2 regions of the Bordetella genomosp. 5 genome follow, and region 1 is predicted to be linked to the other one. Evidence: predicted binding sites of a transcription regulator. Region 1 holds the regulator's gene; the other holds the start of a gene.
The links. Region 1 encodes FNR, which switches genes on or off when oxygen is low (the NO sensors DNR and NnrR bind a similar motif). Its sites were predicted from a motif close to TTGATNNNNATCAA; they were not measured.
Positions count from the first base shown of each region.

Region 2: a site for FNR is predicted at 2,681-2,694, ahead of azu (azurin). Genes of this name have one in related genera too.

Region 1 covers NZ_NEVP01000007.1:222,365-229,549, reverse strand. The annotation lists gene CAL25_RS13040 (sulfite exporter TauE/SafE family protein) at 1-75, shown strand, start outside; gene CAL25_RS13035 (NUDIX domain-containing protein) at 223-825, shown strand; gene CAL25_RS13030 (2Fe-2S iron-sulfur cluster-binding protein) at 873-1,193, shown strand; gene CAL25_RS13025 (hypothetical protein) at 1,206-2,315, opposite strand; gene fnr (fumarate/nitrate reduction transcriptional regulator Fnr) at 2,351-3,079, opposite strand; gene clpB (ATP-dependent chaperone ClpB) at 3,514-6,117, shown strand; gene CAL25_RS13010 (TetR/AcrR family transcriptional regulator) at 6,179-6,844, opposite strand; gene CAL25_RS13005 (Tm-1-like ATP-binding domain-containing protein) at 7,023-7,185, shown strand, end outside.
Region 2 covers NZ_NEVP01000010.1:118,361-125,545, reverse strand. The annotation lists gene CAL25_RS16070 (TonB-dependent receptor) at 1-1,045, shown strand, start outside; gene CAL25_RS16065 (Fe2+-dependent dioxygenase) at 1,074-1,757, shown strand; gene CAL25_RS16060 (hypothetical protein) at 1,813-2,532, opposite strand; gene azu (azurin) at 2,825-3,277, shown strand; gene CAL25_RS16050 (sigma-70 family RNA polymerase sigma factor) at 3,472-3,981, shown strand; gene CAL25_RS16045 (FecR domain-containing protein) at 4,043-4,996, shown strand; gene CAL25_RS16040 (TonB-dependent siderophore receptor) at 5,121-7,185, shown strand, end outside.

The DNA of each region.
Region 1 (7,185 bases):
AGCGAAAAGGCGTTCAAGCGCGGCTTCTTCATCGCTTTGTTTTTGCTGGGGGGACACCTCCTGTTCGCAGGCTGAAGGCTGCTGGCCGACGGCGAACACGCAGCGAGGTGCATCGGCATGGGGTATCGCGTTCCGCTTGCGGACCTCGATACCCCGCTTTTTTTGTCGCGCGGTCGGGCCGTGCAATAAGATGACGGCTCGCATCTCCCTGTCAGGCTTTCCATGTCCGATTCGCATCTCGACCTCAGTCAGGCCCCCGAGGGCCACCTCACCGAAACCCTGGAATCCAGCGAGTCCGTCTATCGCGGCCGTTTCCTGCACATCAAGAACGACATGGTGCGGTTGCCCAACGGCAACGTCGCCTCGCGCGAATACGTGGTGCATCCGGGCGCGGTCGTGATCATTCCCCTGCTCGACGACGGCCGCATTCTGCTGGAGCGCCAGTTCCGCTACCCGGTGGGCCAGGTGATGACGGAGTTTCCGGCCGGCAAGCTCGATCCGGGCGAAGACCCGCTCGCCTGCGCCAAGCGCGAGCTCTTCGAAGAGACCGGCTACACCGCCGGCGAATGGGCCAAGGCGGGCATCCTGCACCTGGCCATCGCCTACTCCACCGAGATCATCCACATCTATTTCGCCCGCGGCCTGCGTGCCGGCGAACGTCAGCTCGACGACGACGAATTCCTCGACGTGCGCAGCGCCTCGGTCGACGAGTTTCTCGCCGCCTGTCAGCGCGGTGAAGTGACCGACGCCAAGACGCTCACATGCACCCTCTGGCTGCAGAACGCGCTGAGCGGCGCGTGGTCCCTGCCGTGGCAAGCGGCCTGACGCCGCCGGCGCAAGGGAACGCCGATCCGGCGGCTCCGAGCCATCGCGTGACGCTGCAGCCGTCGGGCTGGCAGTACGACGCACCGCAGGGCCAGTCCCTGATGCGGGCCGCGCGCGCGGTCGGCATCAGGCTGCCGAGCTCCTGCCGCAACGGCACCTGCCGCGCCTGCATGTGCATGCTGGTCAGCGGCGAGGTGCGTTATGAGATCGAATGGCCCGGCGTGACGCGCGAGGAGCGCGAAGAGGGCTGGATGCTGCCCTGTGTGGCGCACGCGCAAAGCGATGTGGTGCTCGAGGTGCCCGACGCGGTGCGTATCGAGCCTGCTTCGACCGCGCCGCGCCAGCGCCTCACCGGCGCGCAGCGCTGAAGATCCGCGGTCTCAGGGCTCGATCGGCAGGCACGGCGCGCCTTTGGGCAACGGTGACGTGGTGTCGCCGAGCAAGGCCCGCGCGCCGCACGTCGAGCCGAACATGGCCGTCGAACTGTGTCCCACGCCCACGACCTGCTGCGCCTGATGCCGCGTGGCGGGCCAGTCGGTGTGCCGCTGCGCCAGCCAGGCCTCGTAGCGCCAATAGCCGGTGCCGCGCGCCCAGCGCGTGGCACCCTGGGCCTCGGCGCCGCAGGTCTTGTCGAGATACTGGTGTTCGGGATTGTTGTCGGCGCTGCCCAGCAGATAGGTCACGTTGCGCTGCAGATATCGCGCGGCGAGTTTGAGCGGATCGGTGACCGACGAGTACGGCGGCATCTGGTCCGGCCCATACTTGTACTGGGTGTAAGTGGGACAAATACCGCGCTCATAGGGGGCGAAACCGCGGCCATCGGCGCGCGGCCGCTCCGGCGTGAGGTACAGATACGACGACGGGTTGGCCACCACGTAGCGCAGGATCAGGCCCGTCTTGCGCAAGGACTCGTCGGCATCGTTGAGCACGGCGTAGCGATGCACCAGCTGAGCGCCGGCGGAGTGGCCGGCGATGACCAGCTCGCGCAGGGCGGGCAGCCGGCCCTGCGCCGTGAGCTCGCGCGCCAGATCGTCGAGCACCTGGATCGAAGTCACGGCGGGTGGGCGGTCCTTCAGGGTCATGCTGGCCGCGCCGTCTTCCCAGCTGGCGCGACGCCATGCCGGCATGCGTCCGAAGCCGGCATCGATCGCGCTGGCGAACTTGGGCGCCACGATGAGCGTGTCGTCGGCGCGTTCCGGGTTGGCGTGATAGAGCTGCGCGACCGATTCGAAGGCGCGATTGGCGTCGCGCGTGACGCCATGGACCACGATCACGACACGGCGGATGCCGCGCAGATCGTCTTCCTGGAGATTCTTGCTGGTGTAGACCGGAAACGCATAGCGTCGGCCGGGTTTGCCCAGCTCGATCGGGCGCCAGGGCGGCGTGGTGACCGGCGCGGGCACGACCGGGGCGGCGTAGGGATCATGGCCTTCGGCGGGCTGGCCGGCGAGCTGGGCGTGGGCTGGCCACGCGCAGCAGAGCGCGGCCAGCGCGGCCGTGGCGGGCCAGCACGTGCGCGGCGCGTTCAGCAATGTTCCTGGCCCAGCAGCTCGAGCAGGGCCGCGTGATCGAGGATGCGCACTTCGCGCTGGTTGATGCGGATCAGGCCCTCGCGCGCAAAGCGCGACAGCAGGCGCGAGACGGTCTCGAGCGTGAGGCCCAGGTAGTTGCCGATCTCTTCGCGGCTCATGCGCAGCACGAATTCGCTCGAGGAGTAGCCCAGGGCGGCGTAGCGTTGCGACAGGTTGAGCAGGAAGGCGGCCACGCGCTGCTCGGAGCGCATCGAGCCCAGCGTGGCGAGCATCTGATGCGAGCGCGAGATCTCGCGGCTCATCAGGCGCCGGAACTGCTGCTGCAGGCTCGGCAGATGGGTGGCCACGCGATCGATCTCGGGCAGGCGGATGACGCAGACCTCGGAGTCTTCGAGCGCGACGGCGTTGGAGACATGGCGGCCTTCGATCATGCCGTCGAAACCCACGATCTCCCCCGGCAGGTGAAAGCCGGTGATCTGCAGTTGTCCCGACGCGTCTTCGAGCTGGGTCTTGAGCGAGCCGAAGCGCACGCCATAGACCGCGTCGAGCGGGGCGTCGAGCTCGTACAGCGGCTTGCCCTTTTCGACACGCACGCGTTCCTTGACCAGGTCGTCGAGCTTTTCGACTTCGCTCGCGGCCATGCCGACGGGAATGCAGACGTGACCGAGCATGCAGCTCGAACAATGTGCGGCATCCGGCGAAATGGCAACCCGTTTTTGCATAGTGACCTCGAGGCTTGAACACCGGCTTTGAGCTAGGCCCGCCGGTTGGTGTTACGTCTGGCGCGCACGCGAGTGTGCGTACCAAATGTGTATAGCGTCGTTACATTGTAGTCCCGCTGGCGCCATCGTAGCGACTCCGGGTGTCAGCGGTGTGATGACGCGCCCGGATTATGTGTAGCGACCCTTTGGTCGCAAGGCCGGGCGCGACGCGACGCGGGGTGGTCTGCGCGCGGCTTCGCACGCGCGAGGCCGTGGGTTGTGCCGGGACGCGTCTCGCGTGTAGTGTATGCCGGGTGCAAGTCGTAGTTCGGCGCTGGACGCCCCCACGCAAATAGGGCAGTGGGTCTTGAAAACCCCACTCGCGTCCGCATATTCAGGTCATCGAGCCGGCTGATCCATCTTCGGCGTGGCTCTCTTCATAGCCAACGACCATCATGCGATTCGACAAACTTACGACCAAGTTCCAGCAAGCCCTGGCCGACGCGCAAAGCCTGGCCGCCCGTAACGACCATCCCTACATCGAGCCGCTGCACGTGCTGGCCGCTCTGCTGGGCGACGCCGACAGCGGCGCGACCAGTCTGCTGGCGCGTGCCGGCGTGGCCGTCAACCGGCTGCAGCCCGCGCTCGACCAGGCCCTCAAGAACCTGCCGCAGGTGCAGGGCAGCGATAACGTCCAGGTCGGCCGCGACCTGCAGGGCGTGTTCACGCGTACCGATAAAGAGGCGGCCCGCCGCGGCGATACCTACATCGCCAGCGAGCTGTTCCTGCTGGCGCTCGCCGACGACAAGAGCGACGCCGGCCGCATCCTGCGCGAAGCCGGCCTGCAGAAGAAGGCCCTCGAAGCCGCCATCGACGCGGTGCGTGGCGGTCAGAACGTCAACGCCGCCGAAGGCGAGTCCAACCGCGAAGCGCTGTCCAAGTACACGCTCGATCTCACCGAGCGTGCCCGCGAAGGCAAGCTCGATCCGGTGATCGGCCGCGACGACGAGATCCGCCGCACCATTCAGATTCTGCAGCGCCGCACCAAAAACAACCCGGTGCTGATCGGCGAACCCGGCGTGGGCAAGACCGCCATCGTCGAAGGGCTGGCGCAGCGTATCGTCAACGACGAGGTGCCCGAGTCCCTGCGGGGCAAGCGCGTGCTGTCGCTCGACCTGGCCGCACTGCTGGCCGGTGCCAAGTTCCGTGGCGAGTTCGAAGAGCGCCTGAAGGCGGTGCTCAAGGAGCTCGCACAGGACGACGGCCAGAACATCGTGTTCATCGATGAGCTGCACACCATGGTCGGCGCCGGCAAGGCCGAGGGCGCCATGGACGCCGGCAACATGCTCAAGCCCGCGCTGGCGCGCGGCGAGCTGCATTGCATCGGCGCGACCACGCTCGACGAATACCGCAAGTACATCGAAAAAGACGCCGCGCTCGAACGCCGCTTCCAGAAGGTGCTGGTGGGCGAGCCCGACGTCGAGTCGACGATCGCGATTCTGCGCGGCCTCCAGGAGCGCTACGAGCTGCACCACGGCGTGGACATCACCGACCCGGCCATCGTGGCCGCGGCCGAGCTGTCCAATCGCTACATCACCGACCGCTTCCTGCCCGACAAGGCCATCGACCTGATCGACGAGGCGGCCGCGCGCATCCGCATGGAAATCGATTCCAAGCCCGAGGTGATGGACCGGCTCGACCGCCGCATCATCCAGCTCAAGATCGAGCGCGAAGCCGTCAAGAAAGAAACCGACGATGCGTCGCGCCGGCGTCTGGCCGTGATCGAGGAAGAGCTCGAGAAGTTGCAGCGCGAGTACAACGACTACGAAGAGATCTGGAAAGCCGAAAAGGCCGCGGTGCAGGGCGCGCAGGCCATCAAGGAAGAGATCGACAAGGTTCGTGCCGAGATGGCCGAGCTGCAGCGCAAGGGTCAGTTCGACAAGCTCGCCGAGCTGCAATACGGCAAGCTGCCCGAGCTCGAGGCGCGCCTGTCGGCCGCCGATAGCGCCGAGCAGGCCGCCGAGAAGCAGGACACCGACAGCGGCAAGCCGCGCCTGTTGCGCACCGAGGTCGGCGCCGAAGAAATCGCCGAGGTCGTGTCACGCGCCACCGGCATTCCGGTGTCCAAGATGATGCAGGGCGAGCGCGACAAGCTGCTCAAGATGGAGGAGTTCCTGCATCGCCGCGTGGTGGGGCAGGACGAAGCCGTGCGCCTGGTCGCCGACGCGATCCGCCGCTCGCGCGCCGGCCTCGCCGATCCGTCGCGTCCGTATGGTTCGTTCCTGTTCCTGGGCCCCACCGGCGTGGGCAAGACCGAGCTCACGCGCGCGCTGGCCGAGTTCCTGTTCGACTCCGAAGAGCACCTGATCCGCATCGACATGAGCGAGTTCATGGAGAAGCATTCGGTGGCCCGCCTGATCGGCGCGCCCCCGGGCTATGTGGGTTACGAAGAAGGGGGCTACCTGACCGAAGCCGTGCGGCGCAAGCCCTACAGCGTGGTCCTGCTCGACGAGGTCGAGAAGGCGCACCCGGACGTGTTCAACGTGCTGCTGCAGGTGCTCGACGACGGCCGCCTCACCGATGGCCAGGGTCGCACCGTCGACTTCCGCAACACCGTGATCGTGATGACGTCCAACCTGGGCTCGCAGCATATCCAGACCATGGCGGGCAAGCCCTACGAAGTCATCAAGGAAGTCGTGTGGGACGAGCTCAAGCAGTCGTTCCGCCCGGAGTTCCTCAACCGGATCGACGAAGTCGTGGTGTTCCACGGGCTCGACGCGCAGCACATCGAATCGATCGCGCGCATCCAGCTCAAGCGGCTGGCCGACCGGCTCGAGAAGCAGGAGATGCGGCTGGAGGTGACCGATGCGGCGCTCGCGGAGATCGCGCGTGCGGGCTTCGACCCGGTGTTCGGCGCGCGGCCGCTCAAGCGCGCGATCCAGCAGCAGGTCGAGAACCCGGTCGCCCGGCTCATTCTCGAAGGCAAGTTCGGACCGCGCGACGTCGTGCCGGTGGATTGGCAGGACGGCAAGTTCGTGTTCACGCGCACGCTGCAGTGAATGCCGGCCTGAAATGAAATACGGCGCCCTCGGGCGCCGTATTTTTTTGCCTGACCATCGCTCATGTCTGGCCTCCGGCCGCGCCGGCGGCATCGCGCTCGGCCTGGGCGATGATGGCCTGGGCGGTCCAGCGCACCACATCGGTAATGCCCTCGAGATCGAGCTTCCAGATGTCTTTGAGCACCAGGAACACCTCGGTGCCATACAGCAGCGAGAGTGCCTGCGCCACACGTTGCAGCGCGGCGGGCTCGAGCCGGTCGGCGAGCGGCGCCAGCACATGACGCAGCGTATCGACACGGTGTCCGCGCACCAGCAGCGGCGTGGCCTGATCGCCCGCCCGTGCGGCCGCCTGCTGCTGCAGCGACACCATCAGCGCCGCGCGCAGCGGCGCTTCGTGCTCTTCGAGGCGGGGATAGGCGTAGGTGAGCAACTCGTCGACGCGCGCGCCGGCGTCGCCCGCGCGGGCCTGCCAGTCGAGCAGGGGGCCCAGGCTCTGGTCGACCACGGCGGCGATCAACGCGCTCTGGCTCGGAAAATAGCGGTACGCCGTGGCACGCGACACCTCGGCGGCTTCGGCAAGCTCGGCGACCGACGGAGTGATGCCCGCGGCCATCATCCGCTGCGCGGTGTCGAGCAGCGTGCGGCGCATGCGCGCGCGCGGGCCGTGCGGCGGTTCGCCGCTCTGAGCGGCCTGGCGGCTGGCGGGGCCGATCTGGGGGTTTTTCATGGGAGAGGCGGCGGCAGGGCGGACGCCTTCCGGTTGACCTGAGACAGGTGTCTCATTATGATTCGTTCGTCTCATTGCAGTCGCATCGCCGGCAGCGGCAGTAGTGTTGCGGGCGCTCGCGACCCAGGATATACAGAGGCGCGCGCACCTGTCAGTGTAACGCGCTCGCGGAGGAGTCATGGCAACTGATCTACGGCGCGTCTATGTCGCCGCCACATTCGACACCAAGGCCGACGAGGCCGCCTTCCTGGCGGCGCGGCTCGCGGCCGCGGATGTCCCGGTGATCACGGTGGACTTGTCGACCGGCGCCGAGGCAGCGTCCGGCGCGATCGTATCGGCCG
Region 2 (7,185 bases), on a different contig from region 1:
GGAGTTCTCGCAGGAAGACTACGAGCGGGACACGTACTCGTACAACATCAGCAGGCTGTTCCCCGCAGCGGGTTATGCCCTGGCCAATCCGCCGGGGTATTGGCGCGGCGCCGTCGATAAAAAGATATCGGCCCGCAACAAAACCCGGCTCGACACCAAGGCGATCTATGCCATGGACACGGTCGCGCTCAGCGAGCGTGTCGATGCCAACGTCGGGCTGCGCTACGACTGGATCGACGGCCGCTCGGCCAGCCACTCGGTCTCTGCCGCGAGCACCGACGACCGCACGTCCGATCGCAAGCTCAGCTCGCGTTTCGGGCTCACCTACAAGCCGGCGCAGAATGGCCGTGTTTACGTGGCCTACGGCACGTCGTTCAATCCGTCCGCCGAGTTTCTCGTCACGACGGGCTCGGGCGTGAGTCAGAGCACGTCCTCGCTCGCACCCGAGAAAAACCGCACGCTCGAGCTGGGCACCAAGTGGGAGTTGTTCGACAAGCGGCTCGCCGTGGGCGGTGCGCTGTTCCAGGTCGACAAGACCAATGCCCGCGAAGCGCTGGCCGATGGCTCCTACCTGCTCGCGGGGGCGCAACGCGTGAAGGGCGTCGAGCTCGATGCCTCGGGCAAGCTGACGCCGAAGTGGGATGTGTTCGCCAACTACACGTACAGCGACAGCGAGACGCGACGGTCGCTGGTGACGCCCGCGCGCATCGGCCAGGCGCTGGGCAACACGCCGCGCCATTCCTTCAGTCTGTGGACCACGTACGTGCTGCCGCAGGGCTGGACGGTGGGTTACGGCACGCGCTTTGTCGGCTCGCGCAATGTCACGTCGCAGGGCGATGGCAAGCTGAGCCCTTATTGGGTGCACAGCGTCATGGCGTCGTACGACGTGACACGCAACCTGAAGCTGCAGCTCAATATCGAGAACCTGACCGACGAGCTGTATGTCGAGCGCGTGCGCCAGACCGCCGGCACGCAGGCGCGGTCGTCGGCGATCGAATACGGCGACGGCCGCTCGGCCATGCTGTCCGCGCTGTATCGGTTCTGATGCCCACACACATCCGGAGGTCAGCGTCATGATGGTTCACATACCCAGCGTGCTGAGCGCCGACGAGGTGCACGCGTGCCGCCAGCTCCTGCTGCAGGCAGACTGGCAGGACGGGCGCGGCACGGCCGGCTTTCAGTCGGCGCTGGTGAAAGACAATCTGCAGCTGCCGCCGGATTCGGAAGAAGGGCTGAAGGCCGCCGCCCTGATCGACGCGGGGCTCGCACGGTCCGCGTTGTTCATGTCGGCGGCACTGCCGGCGCGCATCTTTCCCAAGCTGTTCAACGTGTACGGCGAGGGCCAGTCGTTTGGTCTGCATGTCGACAACGCCATCCGCCGCATTCCGGGCACGGGTGTGAGCATCCGCACCGATCTGTCCGCCACGCTGTTCCTGGCCGAGCCGGACAGCTACGACGGGGGCGAATTGCGGGTGCAGGACACCTATGGCGAGCACGCGGTCAAACTGCCGGCGGGCGACATGGTGCTGTACCCCTCGGACAGCCTGCATTACGTGACGCCGGTGCGCCGCGGGATGCGGCTGTGTTCGTTCTTCTGGATGCAAAGCATGGTGCGGGACGAGGGCCAGCGAACCTTGCTGTTCGACCTCGACTGCGCCATTCAGGATGCGGGCAGCCAGCTCGGTCCGGGCCACGACACCGTGGTCCGGCTGACGCGCACGTATCACAACCTGCTGCGCCGGTGGGCGACGCCGTAGGGCTTTGCCGGTACGTGCCCGGGTATTGCAGAGCTGGTCAGCTGGTGCGGGCGCGCTAGGTCAGGGGAAGCACCTTCCAATGGGCGTACTCGCCGAAATTGGCGCGGCAGAACGGGCATGTTTCGCTTAGAAGAGGGATGATCTTCTCGCAATTGGGACATCGGCCCTTCGGGGCCTCCTGAAAGGCCAGTTCTTCCATGCGTGCAAGCGCCTTTTGTTCGGCGTAGGGGTCTGGCCAGACGGCGGGAGACAGGACGCGAGACTTATAGATCTCCGCATCTTCGGCTGCGATGGCGCCCGCAGCCACTTGGGCAGAAATGAGCTGGACCCGTGCATTAGCCCATTGAGCGTTCATGCGCCTGAGATGCACAAAAACTCCCGACAGGTAAATGCGCAAGGCGCCTGGCTCCATCAGACCGTAGTGCAGATGCAGCTCACCGAAGTTGGTGGTGATGGTCAGGAACGTGTGGGTAGTCTTCTTTGTTGTGAGTGCATTGAGCACGCCGGCGATGGCCATCCCCTGCAGCGCTCCCTCGACGCCAAAGCCTCCGCCCAAAAATCCTCCGCCACTGACGGTCGTCCCCGGGCCGGTTATCTCAATATCCAACACTTCGACGAGTGAAAATTTGGCGATTTGCTGCCCGCTCGTGCATATGACATCGGCGCCGAGAAAGCCGATAGTGACAGGGGTCCCGGTGTCGAACGGAAAGCCACTGGCACCAAGTACCGTGCAATCTTTGAGGGCAATGAGCGATTCGGAGTTGGGATTGGTCATGACGAGCTCGCGTGAAGAAGTGCCAACTATAAATGGTCGCTGTCGAGTAGCGGGCAAAAGCGCAATTTGAATCGGCATTCCGTTTGCGCGCGCCCACTCTTGATGAGAAAGAACAACGGTGTTCGTTCTCGGAGCGCGTGCTCGATACTTGTCCCATATCAACACTATTCTTCAACTGCAGCGGTACGCTCTGTCTGCGTCGTCGTGCGGTTACCGGGTCATGGCCGGGACACCGTGAGATGCGCGCCGCGCGCGGGGTGCGCGCGGCTTACCGAATTCGAAGGAGTGTTCCGTGGTATTCGCCAAACATGCTGCATTGATCGCACTGACCCTGCTTGCCTCGCCGGCGTTCGCCAATGAGTGCGCGGTCGAGATCTCGTCCAACGACCAGATGCAATACAACACCAAGGCCATTCAAGTGCCGAAGTCGTGCAAAACGTTTTCGGTGACGCTGGCGCATGCGGGCAAGCTGCCGGTGAACGTGATGGGCCACAACTGGGTGCTGTCGAGCACGGCCGATATGCAGGGCGTGATCGGCGAAGCCATGGCGGCCGGTGCCGCCAAGGGCTATTTCAAGGAAGGCGATACCCGCGTGATCGCGCACACCAAGATGCTGGGCGGCGGCGAGAAAGACACCGCCACGTTCGACGTGGCCAAGCTGGCCGCGGGTCAGAAGTACAGCTTCTACTGCACGTTCCCGGGCCACTCGGCGCTGATGAAGGGCGAGCTGACGCTGGCTCCCTGATTGACGGTCTCCCTGCTCGGCGACGGTGTGGGCCAGGGTGCAGCGCCGTCGCCGGCACGGGGTTGGCCGGCGCCCGGCAGACATAGCCGCAACGCAACCGCCGGCCCGTTGTTGCGCCCGCGCCGCGGTGGCACCGGGTGCTTCGTTCTAATTAATAGTATTTCTTATTCGCATTCGGTAGACTGCAGGGCATCTTGTCATCTACCGACTCTCTTTCTCTCCCCGCGGTCGAGCAGTTGTATCGCCATCACCATGGCTGGCTGCAAACCTGGCTCCATCGCAAGCTGGGCGACAGCAGCGACGCGGCCGATCTGGCGCAGGACACGTTCGTGCGGCTGATGGCCGCGCGGCGTCCACCCGTACTGCAGGACGAGCCGCGCGCGTTGATCACGCATATTGCCAAGGGATTGCTGGTCGATCATTGGCGCCGCCGCGCGGTGCAGCAGGCCTACATTGAGGCGATCGCGCACCTGCCGCAGCCGCAGGTCCCGCCGCCCGAAACGGGTCTCATGATCGTGCAGACGCTGGTGGCGATCGACGCCATGTTGCAGCGGCTGCCCGCGGCCACCCGCGAGATGTTCCTGCTGGCCCAGCTCGACGGGCTGACGCTGCAGCAGATCTCCGAGCAGACGGGCAAACCCGTCATCACGGTGCGGCGCCACCTGCAGAAAGCGTTGGTGGCGTGCATGACGGCCGCCGCATGACTTCCCATGTGATTGCGCCGACGTCGGTGGCCTTGCCTGTGCCCGCCTGGGTTTTCAGGCCATGACGGCTGGGCCTGACGATCCACTGTTCGAAGAAGCGGCCGATTGGGTGATCCGGCTGCGCTACGAGCCCGCCGATGTCATCACGCACCGCGCATTCGAACGCTGGCTGGCTCAGGGTGAGGCGCACGCCCGGGCTTGGGCACGCGCGGAGCAGGTGCTGGGCGCCTTCGAAGGGGTGCCAGCGCGCATCGGACACGATGTGCTGCGCGCCACGCGCAAGCGGCAGGGCAGGCGCGCCGTGCTGCGCGCCACGCTGGGCTTGGGCGTGGCCGTGCCGGTCGGCTGGATGGTGTGGCGTGAGGCGCCCGCCTGGCGGGCGGATCTGCGTACCGCCGCGGGAGAGCCACTGAGCCGCACGCTGGAAGATGGCACACGGCTGGTGTTGAACAGTGGCAGCGCGGTCGATCTGCGCTACGGCGCCGCCGAGCGCAGGCTGGTTCTTTTGGCCGGCGAGGTGCTGGTCACCACGGGCCAGAAGCCGCAGGGCGCCTACCGGCCCTTCGTGGTGCAGACGCCGCAAGGCGAGGTGCAGGCATTGGGGACGCGCTTTTCGGTGCGCCTGCTCGAGGACCGTACGCAGGTGATGGTGTTCGAGCACGCGGTGATGGCGCGTCCGGTGCATGCCCCGCCGCTGCGCATCGACGCGGGGCAACGGGCCAGTTTCACGGTTGCCGGCACCAGCGCGCTCGCGCCGGTGGACGACAGCGCGGCGTTGTGGGAGCGGGGGATGCTGGTCGTGCGCGATCAGCGCCTCGCCGATGTGGTGGCGGAGCTGGCCCGGCACCGCCCCGGCGTGTTGCGCTGCGCCCCTGCCGTTGCCGAGCTGCGGGTGTCGGGCGCGCTGTCGCTGCGCGACACCGATGCGGCGCTGGCCGCCCTGGCCGAACGCCTGCCGATCGCGGTGCGGCGCGTCACGCGCTATTGGGTGTCGGTGGGGCCGGCCGACGCTTGAGCGGTGGCGCCAAAATATTTTGCTGCGAGGTGATCACTTTTTCGTTCTCGTGCGGAGTAGGTAGTGACACCGCATCGAGGGGATGCGGGCGCTTCTTGCTTGACGACGAAAGGATGAAAGAGTGATGGCACGTGTACGCGCACCGCGGGGCAGGGGATCCCGCAAGGCATTGATCTGGTCGGCGCTCTGGTGCTCGGCCCTGGCGAGTGCCGCTGCCGGCGCACAGACCGCCGCGCCGGCTTCGCAGATTCACGACGTGGCGATCGGCCCGGGCCCGCTCGATACCGTGCTTGCCCGCTACGCCGCCGCGGCGGTGGTGCAGATCGTGTACGACCCCGCCTGGCTGGCGGGCCGCCAGAGCACGGGGATCTCCGGGCAGATGAGCGTGCAGGAGGGTTTCGACCGCCTGCTCGCGGGTTCGGCGTATCGTGCCGTGCCGAGCGGCGCGGGTACCTATTCCTTGCAGAGCGCGGGCGGCGTCACGCAGCTGGAGGCCGTGACCGTAATGGGCGTCGGCGAGCGCGCCACCAGCGAAGGCACGCAGTCATACACCAGCAATGCGGTCACGCTGGGGAAGGGCACGCAGACGCTCAGAGAGATTCCGCAGTCGGTGTCGGTGGTGACGCGTCAGCAGCTCGATGACCAGAACTTGAACAGCCTGTCGGACGCGATGCGCAACGTGACGGGGATCACGGTGGAGACGCTTTCGAGCGGCGGCGATATCTCGGGCTTTATCTCGCGCGGCTACACGCTCGACGCGATTCAGGTCGACGGAATGCGCACGCCTGCGGGGGCGGGGAATCTGTCGGCGGGTTTCGATCTCGCCATCTACGATCGCATCGAAGTGCTGCGTGGCCCCTCCGGGCTGTACCAGGGCACAGGCGAGCCGGGCGGCAGTGTGAACCTCGTGCGCAAGCGGCCCCTGCAGGACTTCGCCTTCAGCGCGCAAGCCAGTGTGGGCTCGTGGGATTACTACCGCGCGGTGGCCGATCTGAGCACGCCGTTCGACAGCGAGGGAAAGGTGCGTGGACGGTTCATCGCCGCTTATGAGGATCGCGGTTCGTTCGTGGATCGCGTGAGCTCGGAGCGGCCCACGCTTTACGGTATCGTCGAGGCCGATCTCACGCCGCGCACCAAGCTGGCCACCGGCCTCACGCATCAGCGCTCGCGCAGCACGCCCGCGTTCGGCCTGCCCGCGTACGCCGACGGCTCGCTACTCGACGTGCGCCGCGGCACCAACCTGAGCGCTGCCTGGAATCGGATCGAAGAGGAAACCACGGAGCTGTTCGCCGACCTGGAGCACGGGCTGGCGGGCGGCGGCACTGTGAAGGCCAGCGTGTTCCATCGAGACACGGATACGCCGACGCGCCTGACGACCTGGCCGAATCGGGCGGTGGATCCCGTCACCGGCGCCACCAATCTCATCGCATGGTCGTACCGCAATCACTGGAAAACCACCGGTGCGGATGCCAACCTGAACCTGCCGATCGAGGCCTTCGGGCGCGAACACAGCCTGCTGGTTGGCGCTGACTACAGCCATACGCGCAAGCAGTTCAGCTACGGCGGCGGCACCGTGTTTCCCACCAATGTCTACGCGCCGGTCATCGATATGACGCTCCCGGACATGGACCAGGTCAACGGCAACGATGGGCGTACCAGCGAGTTCGGTTTGTATACGCGCGCCAACATCCAGGCTACCGACCACCTGAAGGTCATCGCCGGCGCCCGGCTGGCGTGGTGGAAGAATGACGCGCGCAACGCCAACCAGTATTTCGGCGACTTCAGCCAGGCCGAGACGCGCATCGCCGCGCGCACCACGCCGTATGCCGGGCTGGTGTACGACCTGACGCCGCAGTTGTCGGCCTACGCGAGCTACACCAGCATCTTTCAGCCGCAGACGGACATCGACGCGCAGGGCAATACTCTGGCACCGCGCGTGGGGCGCCAGATCGAGACCGGCCTGAAGGGCGCGTTCATGGATGGCCGCCTCAACGCGCATGCCGCGCTGTTCCAGATCGTGGATCGCAACCGCGCGATGAACGATATCGATAACCCGATGTACTCGGTGGCGGCCGGTAAAGTGCGCAGCCAGGGTTTCGAGACCGAGATCAGCGGCTCACCGCTGCCGAACTGGGACATCGTGGCGGGCTACGCTTACACGCAGACCAAGTACCTGGAGGCGGCCGCGG